Regions from separate parts of the Empedobacter stercoris genome, predicted to be linked through region 1. Evidence: riboswitches for the same ligand, from Rfam matches in the RefSeq annotation. Region 1 holds a riboswitch; each other region holds the start of a gene.
What was found. A riboswitch is a leader RNA that binds a small molecule or an ion and turns the genes downstream of it on or off. The one in region 1 is predicted to bind cobalamin.
Positions count from the first base shown of each region.

Region 2: it holds a riboswitch for cobalamin, as region 1 does, so the genes downstream of both, NZD85_RS10720 (acyl-CoA thioesterase) here and NZD85_RS09460 (TonB-dependent receptor) in region 1, are expected to answer to the same signal.
Region 3: it holds a riboswitch for cobalamin, as region 1 does, so the genes downstream of both, cobT (nicotinate-nucleotide--dimethylbenzimidazole phosphoribosyltransferase) here and NZD85_RS09460 (TonB-dependent receptor) in region 1, are expected to answer to the same signal.

Region 1 is NZ_CP104209.1:1,997,488-2,003,099, forward strand. Features, by position in the region: rRNA gene NZD85_RS09450 (23S ribosomal RNA) at 1-1,303, shown strand, start outside; rRNA gene rrf (5S ribosomal RNA) at 1,562-1,669, shown strand; cobalamin riboswitch at 2,131-2,320, shown strand; gene NZD85_RS09460 (TonB-dependent receptor) at 2,417-4,414, shown strand; gene NZD85_RS09465 (YncE family protein) at 4,411-5,547, shown strand; gene NZD85_RS09475 (PKD-like domain-containing protein) at 5,557-5,612, shown strand, end outside.
Region 2 is NZ_CP104209.1:2,262,175-2,267,786, forward strand. Features, by position in the region: gene NZD85_RS10705 (hypothetical protein) at 1-79, shown strand, start outside; gene NZD85_RS10710 (M28 family peptidase) at 170-1,603, shown strand; gene NZD85_RS10715 (tryptophanase) at 1,644-3,020, opposite strand; gene NZD85_RS10720 (acyl-CoA thioesterase) at 3,139-3,552, opposite strand; adenosylcobalamin (AdoCbl) riboswitch at 3,636-3,782, opposite strand; gene NZD85_RS10725 (LOG family protein) at 3,895-5,058, shown strand; tRNA gene NZD85_RS10730 (tRNA-Met) at 5,205-5,277, shown strand; tRNA gene NZD85_RS10735 (tRNA-Met) at 5,284-5,356, shown strand; gene NZD85_RS10740 (hypothetical protein) at 5,597-5,612, opposite strand, start outside.
Region 3 is NZ_CP104209.1:2,667,033-2,672,644, forward strand. Features, by position in the region: gene NZD85_RS12645 (hypothetical protein) at 1-28, shown strand, start outside; gene NZD85_RS12650 (thioesterase domain-containing protein) at 33-920, shown strand; gene cobC (alpha-ribazole phosphatase) at 922-1,482, opposite strand; gene NZD85_RS12660 (adenosylcobinamide-GDP ribazoletransferase) at 1,467-2,243, opposite strand; gene cobT (nicotinate-nucleotide--dimethylbenzimidazole phosphoribosyltransferase) at 2,237-3,256, opposite strand; cobalamin riboswitch at 3,355-3,474, opposite strand; gene NZD85_RS12670 (response regulator) at 3,578-5,612, shown strand, end outside.

The DNA.
Region 1 (5,612 bases):
GGAGTGATAATCCTCTGAAAATTGTTCCAAGAAATAGCGAGATGTGCAGCCCGTACCGTAAACCGACACAGGTGGTCGAGGAGAGTATCCTAAGGCGCTCGAGCGATTCATGGTTAAGGAATTAGGCAAAATAGACCTGTAACTTCGGGAGAAAGGTCGCTGTCAGCAATGACAGCCTCAGTAAAAAGGCCCAGGCGACTGTTTATCAAAAACACAGGACTCTGCAAAATAGAAATATGACGTATAGGGTCTGACACCTGCCCGGTGCTGGAAGGTTAAGGAAGGAGCTTAGAGGTAACTCGAAGGTTTTGACTGAAGCCCCAGTAAACGGCGGCCGTAACTATAACGGTCCTAAGGTAGCGAAATTCCTTGTCGGGTAAGTTCCGACCTGCACGAATGGTGTAACGATCTGGGCACTGTCTCAACCATGATCTCGGTGAAATTGTAGTATCGGTGAAGATGCCGGTTAATCGCAACGGGACGAAAAGACCCTGTGAACCTTTACTATAGCTTTGTATTGACTTCGGGTAAATAATGTGTAGGATAGGTGGGAGACTATGAATCAGTATCGCTAGGTATTGTGGAGTCATTGTTGAAATACCACCCTTTATTTACTTGGAGCCTAACTTCCTTTTAGGAAGGACAGTGCATGGTGGGTAGTTTGACTGGGGTGGTCGCCTCCAAAAGAGTAACGGAGGCTTTCAAAGGTACCCTCAGCACGCTTGGTAACCGTGCGTAGAGTGTAATGGCATAAGGGTGCTTGACTGTGAGACCAACAAGTCGATCAGGTGCGAAAGCAGGACATAGTGATCCGGTGGTTCCGTATGGAAGGGCCATCGCTCAAAGGATAAAAGGTACTCCGGGGATAACAGGCTAGTCTCCCCCAAGAGCTCACATCGACGGGGAGGTTCGGCACCTCGATGTCGGCTCGTCACATCCTGGGGCTGGAGAAGGTCCCAAGGGTTGGGCTGTTCGCCCATTAAAGTGGCACGCGAGCTGGGTTCAGAACGTCGTGAGACAGTTCGGTCTCTATCTGTTGTGATCGTTAGAAGTTTGAGCGGACTTGACTCTAGTACGAGAGGACCGTGTTGAACAAACCTCTGGTGTATCAGTTGTGCCGCCAGGTGCACCGCTGAGTAGCTACGTTTGGAAGAGATAAGCACTGAAAGCATATAAGTGCGAAACTCGCCGCAAGATTAGACTTCTTTAAAGGGTCGTTGTAGACTACAACGTTGATAGGCTATAGATGTAAAGGCAGCGATGTCATAGTCGAGTAGTACTAATTACCCATAGACTTTTTCTTAAAAGTACAACGAATCAAAGATAGTTGGTAGCGATACCAACCAAAATAAAAAGATTAAATACTAACATTGATTTAATCGTCATAGAGAAGGTTAGTTAATCTTATTTGGATTAAACATGTAATACCAGATTGTAAGAGTTTGTAAAATGTATTATGTAAAAAGTATTAAGTAATCACTTAATACAATAAAACATAAGACTTAATACAACATTTAATAATGTCAAAAAATATTAGGAACTAATACCTAATTAAAAATATTAGGGTGACTATAGCTGCAGGGCTCACCTCTTCCCATTCCGAACAGAGAAGTTAAGCCTGCCTGCGCCGATGGTACTGCGATTGCGGGAGAGTAGGTCGTCGCCAGTTTTTATCAAAAGCCTCAAGATTATTTCTTGAGGCTTTTTTTTGTTTATACTTTTTTGAGATGTTAGTAATTAGATATTAGAGCTTCACGAAGCTGAAATACGTTCTTTAGGTCTAAGTTCTCGATACAAAAATCACAGATTTTTACTCGAATTGACGAATAGTTGAGATTCTTCGTTAAACTCACAGAATGACAGATTTATTAACGTCTTATGGTTATAACTTAAAACCCGCGTTAGGGATAGTAGTGGAAATCCTTTTGTTTGACGAAGGATTTTGTTTTTAGGTACCTATGATACTCCAAACAAAAGATTGCAACGGATAGCCCGACCGAGCGTAGGAAATTTTACTATTTAATTATAATTTTGTTGGCGAGGGAACGCCCAGAAAGAAATTTTATAGAATATATGCAATTGATTTATATTTTGAATAAAAGTTTAATTGTTTATTCAAAATAATAACTTTATTTTTGGTTAACATTTGGTGCGAGCGTAATAGTTCGGTAACAGGGAATCAGGTGAAAATCCTGAACAGACCCGCTGCTGTAAGCTCCATATTTTTTAGAATATAAATTATCCACTGTTCTTTGTGAATGGGAAGGATTTTCTAAAAAAGGAGTAAGTCAGAAGACCTACCAAAATGATATGTTAATGCTTTCGGGGACTGAAGCGTGAAGAACAATTTTGGGATAGGTAAATGCCTATGTACTGACTTCATACACTCTCGTTAGCAACAATTAATTATTGCTAAATGAGAAATCTAAAAACTATAATTTATTGTTGCAGCTTGATTTTACTTTCATGTAATATTGCCTATGCGCAAATTTTTCGTGATAGTATATTAGAGCTTCAACAGGTTGATATTTCAACGACAAATACTAAAACTGTAGTTCCTGTTCAAGAATTAAAGGGAGAGCAATTACAGGCTTTGAATAGCCATTCTGTTGCCGACGCTGTTCGTTTCTTTTCTGGTGTACAAATCAAAGATTACGGTGGGGTAGGTGGATTGAAAACAATTGATGTTCGTGGAATGGGCTCTCAGCATGTTGGAGTGTTTTATGATGGTATTCAATTGGGAAATGCGCAGAACGGAATTATAGATTTAGGAAAATTTTCGTTGGACGATATGGAAGTTATTTCGTTATACATTGGTCAAAAAAGTAATATTTTTCAATCAGCAAAAGATTATGCGTCAGCTAATGCAATTTATTTAGAAACTAAGAAGCCTGTTTTTAGAGATAACAAAAGTACTAATATTACACTTCGATATAAATTAGGCTCTATTCAATTAATTAACCCTTCAACACGAATTGAACAAAAGATTTCTGATCGTTTATCAGCAGTTTTAAGCGCTGAATATATCAAAACGAATGGAGTGTATAAATTTCGTTATCAACGAAAAAATATGGACGGTTCTACAGCATATGATACAGTTTTGAGACGTCGAGATGGGCAAGTTGACGCGAAACGTGTTGAATTGGGATTATTCGGAAAAGGAAATCAATGCAATTGGAATGTAAAAGGTTATTTGTTTGATTCGGATCGGGGAATACCAGCAGCAATTGTAAGAGGTCGATTTGATGGGCGCGGACAAACATTAGTTGATAAAAATTATTTTGTTCAGGGAAAATTCGAAAAACGTTTCAATAATTTTCAGTCGAAGATTAATGCAAAGTTTGCATACGATTTTACACATTTTACAGATACCGTTTCTACCGTAAAAAATGAAAATAAATACATTCAACGGGAGTTTTATGTTTCGTGGGCAAATCTATATTCTATTAGCGATAAGTGGGATGTGAACGTTGCAACTGACTATCAGTTTAACAATTTAGATGCTGATTTAAAAGAATTTTCATATCCAACTCGTCACACAAATTTGATTGCTTTTGCTTCAACTTATCGTATGAATCGTTTGAGTTTACAAGGAAGTTTATTGGGAACTTTTGTGAAAGAATCGGTCGAAAAAAATACAAGCGCACAAGATAAAACTATTTGGACACCAACGATTATTGCAAATTACCAACCATTCAAATCACACGATTTTAACATTAGAGCATTTTATAAGCGAATTTTTAGAATGCCAACGTTCAACGATTTATATTACACGAGTATTGGTTATGCTAATCTTCGACCAGAATTTTCTACACAATATAATGTGGGATTTACCTATTCTAAATCATTTCATCGTTTCTTCAAAAATATTTCCATTCAAGCTGATGCTTACTACAACGAAGTTACCGATAAAATTGTAGCTGTTCCTTCGGGCAGTTTGTTTCGATTTACAATGATGAATCTTGGTCAAACAAGGATGAAAGGATTGGATATTAAACTGCGATCAACATTTAGTTTTGGTGAGATAGAGTTTTCGCCAATGTTGAACTATGGTTTTTTAGAAGCGTTAGATTATTCAAGTCCTACAAAAAGTTACTACAAAAATCAAATTCCATATACAGCCAAGCATAGCGGATCCTTTGTTTTAGGCGCTTCATACAAAACGTGGAATTTCAATTACAGTTTTATTTATGTGGGCGAACGATACAATGTGCATCAAGATAATAATAAATATAATCGACTTAATCCTTGGTTTACAAATGATTTGGGCGTGCATAAAGAATTTAAATTAAATCAAAATTCGTTCAAAATTTCTTTTGAATTAAACAATGTCTTGAATCAACAATACGATGTGATTTACAATTATCCAATGCCAGGGAGGCAATTCAAATTTATATTAAGCGCAAATTTATGAGATATTTTAAACAATTATTCGTCTGTTTATTAACAGCAACCACTTTTTATGCATGTCAGCAAGATACGTATTTAATCGAAAGTGAAGAAGATGGTGTAACAACTCCAGAAGAAACAGATGTCGCTGGATTTTATTTACTGAACGAAGGAAAGATGGGAAGCAATATGGCGACAATAGATTATATGGATTTTAAAACAGGCGTGTATAATCGAAACATTTATGCTTCAGCAAACCCTGAAGTAGTAAAAGAATTGGGCGATGTTGGAAATGATATTAAGATTTATGGTAACAAGCTATATGCGGTAATCAATGTGTCCAATTTTATCGAAGTAATGGATGTTAAAACTGCGAAGCATTTAGGAACAATTCCTTTAGAGAATGGGCGATACATCACATTTGCAAATGGAAAGGCGTATGCTACTTCGTATGCAGGTCCAGTCACGCTTGACCCGAAAGCGCCTTTAGGAAAAGTAGTAGAGATTGATACGATTAATTTATCCGTTACGCGTCAAGTGACTGTTGGGTATCAACCAGATGAATTGGAAGTGGTTGGAAATAATTTATATGTTGCAAATTCTGGTGGGTATAGAGTTCCAGATTATGATAGAACTATTTCGGTGATTGACTTGTCAACATTTAAAGAAACGAAAAAAATAGATGTTGAAGTGAATCTTCATCGTATCAAAAAAGATGCTGATGGCGATTTGTATGTCACTTCTCGTGGTAATTATAAAGATATTTCATCTAATCTTTTTGTAATTGATAGTAAGACACATCAAATCAAAAAGAAATTTGATATTCCAGTTTCTAACTTTACGATTGATGATGACAAGCTGTATTATTATTCGAATGAATTTAGCTATACAACTTTCGAATACACCAAATCTTATGGTGTAATTGATACCAAAACAGAACAAGTTATCAACAATACATTGGTGAATGATCCTGTGATTAACACTATCGAAACACCTTATGGAATCGCCATAAATCCAAAGACAAAAGACATTTTTATTACCGATGTTGGAAACTATGTTTCGATGGGTTATGTGTATTGTTTTGATAAAAATGGAGTCTTTAAATGGAAAACTGGAGCCGGAAATATTCCCGCTCATTTTGCTTTTGTTTACAAATAAAATTTACATATGAAAAATAAATCTATATTACTTTATTCAATTATTTCTTTGGGAGTAGTTGGAAT
Region 2 (5,612 bases), 260 kb from region 1:
TTCTATTTCAGAAAAGCCTACAAATGCAAAACCTTATGCTGGACAGTATAAAGTTGAATTGAAATTATTGTGGAAGTAATGATCTATCTTTCAAAATAAAATAAAAATTTTAGTTAATTTTTATCAATTATTTTCCAAAACATTTTTAAGTTTATGGAAATACTCACACATGAAATCGAAATTATTATTCTCACTTGGCTTAATTACTGCAACTATGAGTTTATCAGCTCAAACGAATGAACAAATTTTAACGTTGATAAATAACGAAGTAAAACAAAATTCGGAGGCTTATCAACAATTAAAAAAAGCAACCGAAACGATTGGGCATCGTGCAACAGGAACAGAAAATGGAAAGAAAGCAGAAGAATATGCTGCAAATTTATTGCGTTCTTATGGTTATGATATTGTTTTTCAGGAATTTACTTTTAATGGGTGGAATCGTAAGAGTTTAGATCTTAAAGTTAATCATCAATCAATCGAAGCGGTTGCGTTAGCACATTCGCCTGCAAAAGTCAAACTTTCTGGTGAATTGATTGATTTGGGAAATGGTCTACAAGATGATTACAAACAAATTGGTGATCAAGTAAAAGGTAAAATTGTTTTCGCTGCACTTGGTTTATTAGAAGGGACACCAAAAGAAGTTGAGAATCTGCATCGCTCCGAAAAAACTGCTTTAGCAGAAAAATATGGAGCAAAAGGAATTATTTTGTTTAATCGTGCTCCAGGAGAAATTTTATTAACAGGTACTGCTTCGGTTACGGGAGAAATTATCAAGATTCCTGCACTTAATATCAGTTTAGAAGCCGGATTGAAAATCAAAGAAAATTTAAAGAAAGGAAAGGAAGTTGCAAAAATAGAAATGAAAAATGATGTTGGACAAATGAAAGGTCGCAACATTATTGCCACGAAAATTGGAACTAAATATCCAGACGAAAAAATTGTTTTAGGAGGTCATTTAGATAGTTGGGATTTAGCTACGGGAGCTATAGATAATGGAGTGGGAAGTTTTTCTGTGATTGATGTAGCAAGAACGTTCAAAAAACTTCAATTGAAAAATGAGCGAACAATAGAGTTTGTTCTATTTATGGGAGAAGAAGTTGGATTGATTGGTTCTAAACATTATGTGAATCAAGCAATGAAAGATGGTTCAATTCATCAAATAAAAGTGATGTCAAATATGGATATGACAACTAATCCAAAATCCTATTATTCGACAATGGAAAGCAGTTTGCCAATTTTATCAGCATATGCGAAAGATGTCCAAAAAGTAATTCCAGATTTTAAATCGAGTACATATGTAAGTATCGGTTTACATTCGGATCATCAGCCTTTTATGTTACAAGGTGTGCCAATTATAGGTTTGTCAGATAGTCAATTTACAAAAGGTGCTTTAGATTGTTACCACGCCAATTGTGATACGTTTGATTATGTAGAAGAAGTTGGCTTAAAAAATAATGTCATTTTAGAAACCTATTTGTTATACCAATTAAGTAATCTTGATCAAATACCTTCTAATCATTGGTCTGAACTTGAAATAAAAGAAGCTTTAATCAAAGGAAATTTAAAAACTCCACTTCGTATTTCAGGCGATTGGAGATGGTAATATCAAAAAAATCCTTCAGAATTTCTGAAGGATTTTTTGTTTATTTCTTTTTTAATTTAACGGTAAAATGTCGTAAGATTTCTGATTCCCACGAAATTTCATAACCTGAATTAATCTCATTTCGGCGATCGAAAATATTCTTCAATGCTACTGCGATATAATCCATGTGACTTTGGAAATAAGTACGCCTTGGAATGGCTAAACGCAACAATTCTAACTTTGGATAACGATTTTCTCTTGTTTCAGGATCACGATCAGCCAAAATAGTTCCAATTTCTACACCTCGAATTCCAGCTTCCTTATACAATTCAATTCCTAAAGTTTGTGCAGGGAATTCTTCGCGCGGGACGTTTGGCAAGAATTTTACAGCATCTACAAAAATAGCATGTCCTCCAATTGGCTGTTGAATCGGAATTCCATATTCGATTAATTTATTTCCTAAATATTCGATCTGTTTGATACGAGATTGTAAGTACGAATATTCTGTTGATTCTTGTAAACCTTGTGCTAAGGCAGCTAAATCGCGTCCAGCTAATCCTCCATAACTTAAATATCCTTCGTATATAATTCCAAAATTTCCACAAATTTTATATAGCTCTTCGTTATTCAGTGCAATAAATCCACCGATATTTACCAAACCATCTTTTTTTGCAGACATCGTCATTCCATCCCCAAAAGAAAACATTTCCAAAACAATTTCTTTAATTGTTTTCTGCTTAAATTCTTCTTCTCTTTCTTTGATGAAGTATGCATTTTCAGCGAAACGAGCACCGTCAAAAAAGACAGGAATTTCATACTGATTAGATAGTTCACGTACTTGACGAATGTTCTCCATAGATACAGGTTGACCACCAGAAGAATTACACGTTACCGTGATTAAAGTAAATGGAATTTTTTCTTTGCCATATTCTTTGTAGACATTTTCAAGCTTTTGTAAATCGATATTTCCTTTGAATGGATGAATCAATTCGCTATCAAATGCTTCGTCAATTGTACAATCAATGGCATGTGCTTTTCTAAATTCAATGTGTCCTTTTGTTGTGTCAAAATGTGAATTTCCAGGAACCACATGACCTTCTTTAACAAGTGCCGAAAATAATACATTTTCCGCTGCACGACCTTGATGAGTAGGTAAAAGAAATTTGAAACCTGTAATTGTATTGATTGTTTCTTTTAGTTTCAAGAATGATTGAGAACCTGCGTAACTTTCGTCTCCAGTCATCATCTCAGACCACTGTTTATCCGACATAGCTCCAGTTCCTGAATCGGTTAATAGATCGATAAATACTTTATGGCTTTCAAGATTAAATAGGTTGTAGTCTTTTTCTTCGATCCACTTTTCGCGCTCTTCTGGAGTAGATTGATAAATTTCTTCGACCATTTTTATACGAAATGGTTCGGCAAAAGGTAATTTCATTTTTTTGTGTTTAGTGTAAAACTAAGAAACCTTAAGAATATTATCAATTATATAATTAAAAACGAAAAAAAATCCTTTATCTCTTAGATAAAGGATTTTAGCTTTTTATAGTTCGTTGTTAGTCAATAACAGGAACTGGTCTTTTGTTTTCGTTAATAGCAACTAACGTAAATGTTCCAGTAATCGCTTTTTCGCGGCCATCTCTGTACATACTTTCGATGAATATATCAATTTGTACATCCAAACTTGTACGACCAACACGAACAACTTTACCAACCATTTCGACAATAGTTCCGGCAGGAATAGAATGTTTAAAATCAATTTTATCACTACTTACTGTAACAATAGGTTTACGACAAAAACGAGTTGCTGTCATAAAAGCAATTTCATCCATCAGATACATGACTGATCCGCCAAACATGGTGTTGTGATGGTTTGTATCTCCTGGAAAAACAGCTTTGAAAATACGAGTTTCAGAATTGATGATACGTTGTTCGATCAACTCTTCTCTTGGGGTTTTTTCCACTTCCATTATCATAATATTACACGTTACTTTTTCTTAAAATTAATTTTGTGACAATGTTTTTGTGGTGTTTTAATAATTTCATAGAACATAATTTTTGAACCTTTTTCGCGAAAGTTTATTATAAATTAAAATTTCAAAATTGGCATTCTGGCTTATCAAATTTGTTGATTTACAGTTGCGCGACAGCTCGTGAGTTACACACGATTTCCCTATATTTTGAAATGAAACAAGGTGCAAAGATAGATGAGAAAAATGAAATTTTTATATTTATTGGATCGAATTCGTTGGTTTGGAATAATTCGTGTAAATTCATTTTCTCAATTTTTTTAATCATTTTAAAAGAAACCAATGAAAATTAAACCAATAAAAGACTTAGTTCATAATATTAATGAGTGGGAAGAATTAGTTGCTCAAACCAAAGATTTAACAAATAAAGTTATTCAGGATATTAATTTTATTCGTCACGAGATCAATTGGGAAGAATATAATTTGTGTAATACTTCTTTCTTGGGATGTAAGTTTAGACAACATCATGCAATTCATTTAATAGAGCGCGGAGCTTTTATATATCCAAAGTTTGAAGCTGTTCCTTATAATCCTTATCGAGGAAAATTATACACATGGCAAGAGTTGATGGAAGGTTACGATCCAAATAATGACCAAAGTATTGATCTAAAAATCTATAAACATTTCAAAAAACATAAATATAATCCTTCTGTTTCTGAAGCTTTAGCTCAACGTTTGCATGATTTATCAATTGATGATGGTTTGCGAAGAATCTTAGAGTATGATGATGAGGGAATGACAAAACGAAAAGTCGTTGGGTTTATGGGCGGACATTCTACAGCGCGCAATTCAGAGTTCTATAATGAAACAGCGAAAGCCGCAAAATTAGCAACATCGAAAGGATATTTTGTAGTTTCTGGGGGAGGTCCAGGGATTATGGAAGCTGCAAATTTAGGAGCTTATATGGCAAATTATTCAGACGAAGATCTAATGAATGCAATTCATATTTTAGCAGATTTAGATTTTGTAGATGAAAATAAAACAGAGTATTTAGCCAAGAATTATATGACAAATGCTAAGAAAGTTTTGGATCTTTACCCAAATGGTGCTGAAAGTTTAGCTATTCCAACTTGGTTTTACGGACACGAGCCAAGTAATTTGTTTGCAACAAATATTGCAAAGTATTTTTCGAATAGTATTCGTGAAGATATGTTGTTAACCATTAGTTTGTTCGGATTGGTTTATGCGCCAGGAAGTGCAGGAACTACTCAAGAAATTTTTCAGGAAGCAGCGCAAAACCATTACGGAACATCAGGGTATTACAGTCCAATGATATTTTTGAGCAAAAAAAGGTATGTAGAAGATACTTCGATTTATTCTGTATTGCATCAATTATCAACAGGAAGACCTTATAAAGACTTATTATTTTTGACAGATTCGTCTGATTTAGCGATTGATTTTATTGAAAAGCATCCACCAATCAAAGTAGATAAAAAAAATAATTAAAATATTTTTAATTATTTTTAAGTAATTAAAGTGTTGTTAGATAAATATTTAAATCTTGTTTTCTTTAGATTTTTCTGAATAAAATAAAATAAATTGGAATAATATTTGGTATTTTAAATAATGAACGTATATTTGCAGTCCAATAACGCGAGATGGAGCAGTAGGTAGCTCGTCGGGCTCATAACCCGAAGGTCACAGGTTCGAGTCCTGTTCTCGCTACTAAATCGCGAGGTGGAGCAGTAGGTAGCTCGTCGGGCTCATAACCCGAAGGTCATCGGTTCGAGTCCGGTCCTCGCTACTACAAAGAGAGTTTCTAACAAGAAACTCTCTTTTTTTATATCTTAACTTCTCGAATTAATTTGGATAAACTATTTTTGTATGATGAATGTAGAAGAATATAAAAAACAATATAACGCTAAACAGCAAAAACTGAATAGCGTTTTTATCATTTGTAAACAATAGTTAAAAGCATGCATTTTTTAACCCATTTTTACACCTATTTTTATATCGTTTTTTACGATGGATTTTTGACAAGAATTTAATAGTTTTCACCT
Region 3 (5,612 bases), 670 kb from region 1:
GTTTGTAGCGAATAATGAAACAATTTAAAATTATGAAGTTGCTTTTCGTATTCCTGTTTGCTTACGTAGCATTTAGTTGTAAACAATCTGTGATAGAAACAAAAGTGAGTAAAGAGTTAGATTACGAGTTGAAAATTGCATCAAACCAAAAAGCTTTGTTGATTTTATTTCCTTGTTTTCCTTGTGATATAGAACATACAAAACAAGAAGCGAAATTTATAAAACATATAGACCAGCAAGGAATTACGACTTTGTTATTTAATTTTAACCAAAAATTATATTTATCCGATCAGGAGAAAAAAAATATAATAACTCGACTGATTGATATATTAAATCAACATCAATTAAATAAAGTTAACCTTTATATAGGAGGATTTTCGAGTGGAGGGAATGTAGCAATGTTGATAGGAAATGAACTGATGAAAGAACAAAATAGTATCCAGCCTAAAGGTGTTTTTGTAGTCGATTCTCCAATTGATTTAGAAGAATTATATAAAAGTGCAAAAAAGGATATTGAAGAGAATGTAAGTAAAGCTGCGGTAGAAGAAGGCAAATTTTTAATCGAGCTTTTTAATAAAGAATTAGGTGCTCCAGAAGATTCGATTCAGAACTACGAGTATTATTCACCCTATTTAATGTCTAAAAATTCTAATAAGAATATTCAATTTTTAAAAAATATTAAGATAAGATTATATTGTGAGCCAGATATAGAGTGGCAAAGTTCGAATAGAAATAGAACTTATGAAGATTTGAATGCTTTTAAATTAAAAAAAATGGCTTCGCATTTGAAAGCAATTGGAGCGAAGAGTGTAGAGTTTATTGAAACGGAGAATAGAGGCTTTAGAGCAAATGGTCAGAAACATCCGCATTCTTGGAATATAGTAGAGAAGGAAAGTTTAGTTGATTGGATGTTGAATTAGTCTACATTTTTCTCATTATAAAATCTTCCTCATTTGTTTCACCTAAATTAAACTGAAAAATTTCACCGTAATTTACAGGGATTTTGAATGCATTTTTAATTGGTATTTGCAACAAATAACACCATATTAATCGAATTACTCCGCCATGAGCAACAATTAATATTTTTTGAAGTTTGGTATTTCTTAAGTCGTTCATAAAATCAGAGATGCGTAAAAACATTTCGTACATCGATTCGCCATTTGGAGTTGGTATCGTTACAAAATCATCGTACCATGGATTGATTTCTTCCGAAGGAATTTCGTTCCAAGGTTTCATTTCCCAGTCTCCAAAATTGAATTCTTTCAATCGATTATCTAAAATAATTTCTGTAGAAAAAGTGTAGGCTAATTGTTGACAACGATTCAATGGACTCGAAAAAATAGTATCAAAATCGTGATCGATTTTAGCATGTATTTCTTTTACTTCGTCTAAAAACGTGTCTGTCAAATCGACATCGGTTTGTCCGTAACAAACCGATGAAGGGATTTTGACTTTTGTATGTCGTATTACAAAAATTTGCATATAATCAGTATTCCTAAATAAAATAAAACTTCGGTAACTTGTTGTACAGTTCCCAAACAATCGCCTGTATAACCGCCTATATATTTCTTAAAATACCAACCCAAATAGACTTTACCTATATAACAAAGTGGTAAAATCAACAAGAATTTCCATTCGCCAAAAACTATAAAAGGAAGTAAACAAAATAGAAAACTTATGAGCAAGTTTTTAATCGGTAAAGCTTTACTCGCCATTGGTTTTGATTTGCTTTTGTCAATATCGGTGACATATTCGTGGGTGTAAATCATCATTCCAGAAAAAAAACGACTTACCGAATGTGCAGCAATTAAAGTGAAAATAATCAACCAAAAATTATCTTCTGCAATGTGTTTCAGAGAGGTGAATTTTAATAACAATAACAAGATTGCACCGATAACTCCATAAGCTCCAATTCGGCTATCTTTCATAATTGTCATAATTTTTTCTTTACCATAACCTCCTCCAAAACTATCGCAGACATCAGTAAAACCATCTTCGTGAAAAGCACCAGTCAACAAAATACTTGTAATCATGGTGATAATAATTGCAATATCAACAGGTAAAATAAATTGACAAACACTATAAATAATTGCATTAAAACAACCAACCAATAAGCCAACCGCAGCATAATATTTTTGCGATTGATTCATAATTTCGTTGCTGTAAGGAATCTTGAATGGAATTGGAATTCGAGTAAAAAACATCAATGCCGTTAGGAAATAAGTAATTTCTTTTTTTAGCATTCCACTTCAGTTTCTTTATTACTGACACCAGCAGATTCAAAACTTGCCATATCATTAAAGAAATTTACTGCACTTTTAATAATTGGATAAGCCAAAGCACAACCTGTTCCTTCTCCTACGCGTAAATTGATTTTCAAGATAGGTTCTTCGTTGAAATAATTTAATAGATAACGATGTCCAATTTCATCACTTTGATGACAAAAAATAGCGTTTTTCAAAATTTCAGGTTTCAATTTCGATGCGACTAAAATTGCAGCTGAAGCAATATAACCATCTATCATCAACAGCATATTATGTTCATAAGCAGCGAGCATTGCACCTGTCATTTGCGCGACTTCAAAACCTCCGAAAGTTGCTAAAATTTGTTTCGGATCATTTATTTCACCTTGATTTTCCTTTGCTTGAGTCAGAATATTAATCTTATTTTGTAATTGTTCATCATTCAAGCCTGTACCTCGGCCAACACATTGTTCAAGTGGAAGTTGAGTTAAATAGTGAATAATCATTGATGCAGATGAAGTGTTTCCAATTCCCATTTCCCCAAAACCAATAATATTCGTTCCGTTTTGAGCGATTTCATCAACAATTTTCTTCGAATGATCAAAGCATTGTTGCAATTCTTCTGCATTCATTGCAGGTTCGTACAAAAAGTTTTTGGTTGATTTTGCAATTTTGCAATTTTTCAGAACCGAATAATCTTCAAAATTATAATTGACTCCTGCATCAACAATTGTTAAATCGATTTCATTTTGATTACAAAAAACATTAATAGCAGCCCCATTATTTAGGAAATTAATAACCATTTGCGGTGTAACCTCCGCAGGATAAGCACTTACGCCAGATTGTGAAATACCATGATCGCTTGCGAAAACAATTAGATGTGGATTAACTAATTCTAAATGATTTTTTTGTTGAACTAAACCAATCTTCAAAGCGATTTTTTCTAATAAACCTAAAGCTCCAAGAGGTTTTGTTTTAAGGTCAATAAGGTGTTGAATTTCTTCTTTTAGCATGTTTTTATAAACTAAGTTTTAATAAAAATGCTTTCGAAATCAAGTGCAATCAATTCAACAAAAACCGAGATTATTGTAGTTTTGATTGAGCTTCAATCGCGAAAGCATCATCTAAAAAGTGGTCTGGCTTATAGTGTTCACTACTTACAGTTGCGCGACAGCTCGAGATTTGCACTCGATTCCCTTTTGTGCAACTAATGTAAGAAAATAATTATGATTTGAAAAAATTAAACTTTTTTAAAATTAATTGATTACAAAAATTTATAATTATGTAATATATTTAACCACCTCTACTTACCTTTTAAATAAGATCAATTTTTAATGGAAAATTTTCACATCCCAACGAACGAAAAGCAAAGATTGCAAGCCGTTTACGATTATAATTTGCAAGGACATGATAAAGACGAAGAGTTGGAGGTTTTTGCAAATGCTGCGAGTTTGATTTGTAATGCGCCAATTGCGTTAATTTCTATTTTTGATGAAAATTATCAAGTGATTAAAGCAAATTGTGGAATAGATGTAGATATTGTTCCACGTCAACAAACTATTTGTCAATTTTCTTTAATGGAAGAAGAAATTTTGGTGATTGATGATGTGACGAAATTTGAACCTGCAAAAAATATTGCTGGAGTAAAAGCTGCAAATATTAAGTTTTATGCTGGTGTTCCGTTGATTGATGACAATGGAAATGTTTTGGGGACATTATGTGTAAACGATCATTATCCAAGAACGTTAGACGAAAAACAACGCAATTTATTGATTCAATTAGGGAAAAATATTACAAAATTATTGGTCAGTAAAAAACGAAAAAAAGACGCTGCTTACTTTCAAAATATCTATAAAATTTCGAATAATTTAATTGGAGTTGCTGATATTAATGGTGTATTGAAATCAATTAACCCAGCTTTTAAAAAAGTTTTAGAAGTTAAAAATGACCAATTAATTCGTTCAAAAAATTTCTTAGACTTTGTTTCGGAAAAGGATAAGAAAAAAGTTCAAATGTTTTTGGCTGATTTGAAAACTAATTCAGGTTCTATTGACTTCAAATGTTTGATGTGTTCAATAGAAACGAAAGAAGAAAAAATGGTTGAATGGTATACTAAATTAAACACTTCGTATGATAACGAGATTTTCTTATTTGGACGAGATATTACACTTGAAAACTCTAAAAAGGAGGAACTAGAAAACAGTGAACGTAAGTTTAGAAATTTTTTCAATTCTTCGCTTGGTTTAATGACGATTCACGATTTGGATGGTAATATTTTATCCATTAACAAAAAAGGTTTAGAATCGATAGGTTATACTGAAGAAGAATCGAAAGATTTGGATCTTAAAAAATTAATCCCAAAATCTAATCAAAAAGAATATCAAATCTATATAGAGACGATTTTAAGTAAAAAGCAAGATTCTGGTTTGATGAGCTTGATTAAGAAAGATGGTTCGTTAACATATTGGTTATACAATAATATTTTGGACAAAGATAATGATGGAAATCCGATTGTGATGAGTACTGCGGTTGATATGACGCAACGAATAATCTTGGAAAGAGACTTGAATCGTGTTCGTCAGTTACTAGATCATACGTACGAAGTTGCCAATGTTGGAGGTTGGAAATACGATTTAGTTAAGCAAAAATTAATTTGGACTGATATAACGAAAAAAATCCATGAAGTTGAACTAGATTATGAACCAAATGTAGAAACTTCACTCAATTTTTATGAAGCAAAAAGTAGTTATCCAAAAATAAAGAAAGCTTTTAGAGATGCGGTAGAAAAAGGAATCGGATATGATATGGAGTTACAAATAGTTACCCAAAAAGGAAAAACAATTTGGGTAAGATGTAAAGGAATTCCAGAGTTCGTAAATGGAAAATGTGTTAGCGTTTTTGGAACTTTTCAGGATATTGATGAGAGAAAACGTTATACGTTAGAGTTGGCTCGACAAAAAGCTATTTTCGAAACATTTATTAATCATGTACCTGCATCTGTTGCAATGTTTGATAAGGATATGAATTATCTAACTTTGAGTAATCAATGGTGTGATGAATTTGTAGTAAAAAAGAAAAATGTGATCGGAAAATCTCATTATGAAATGTACAATGTTCCAGAAGAAAGAAAAGCGATTTATGACGCTTGTTTGCAAGGTGAAAGTTATTCGGATGAAGATATGATTTATCGCACACCAAAATATGATACGGATCAACACTATTTATGGGCGATTCATCCGTGGTATATCAACAAAAAACAGATTGGTGGTCTGATTATGTTTTCGCAAAATATAACAGAATCTGTCAAGAAAAATAAAGAACTTAAAAAAGCTAAAAAGAATGCTGATCTCGCTAGTAAGGCAAAGTCTG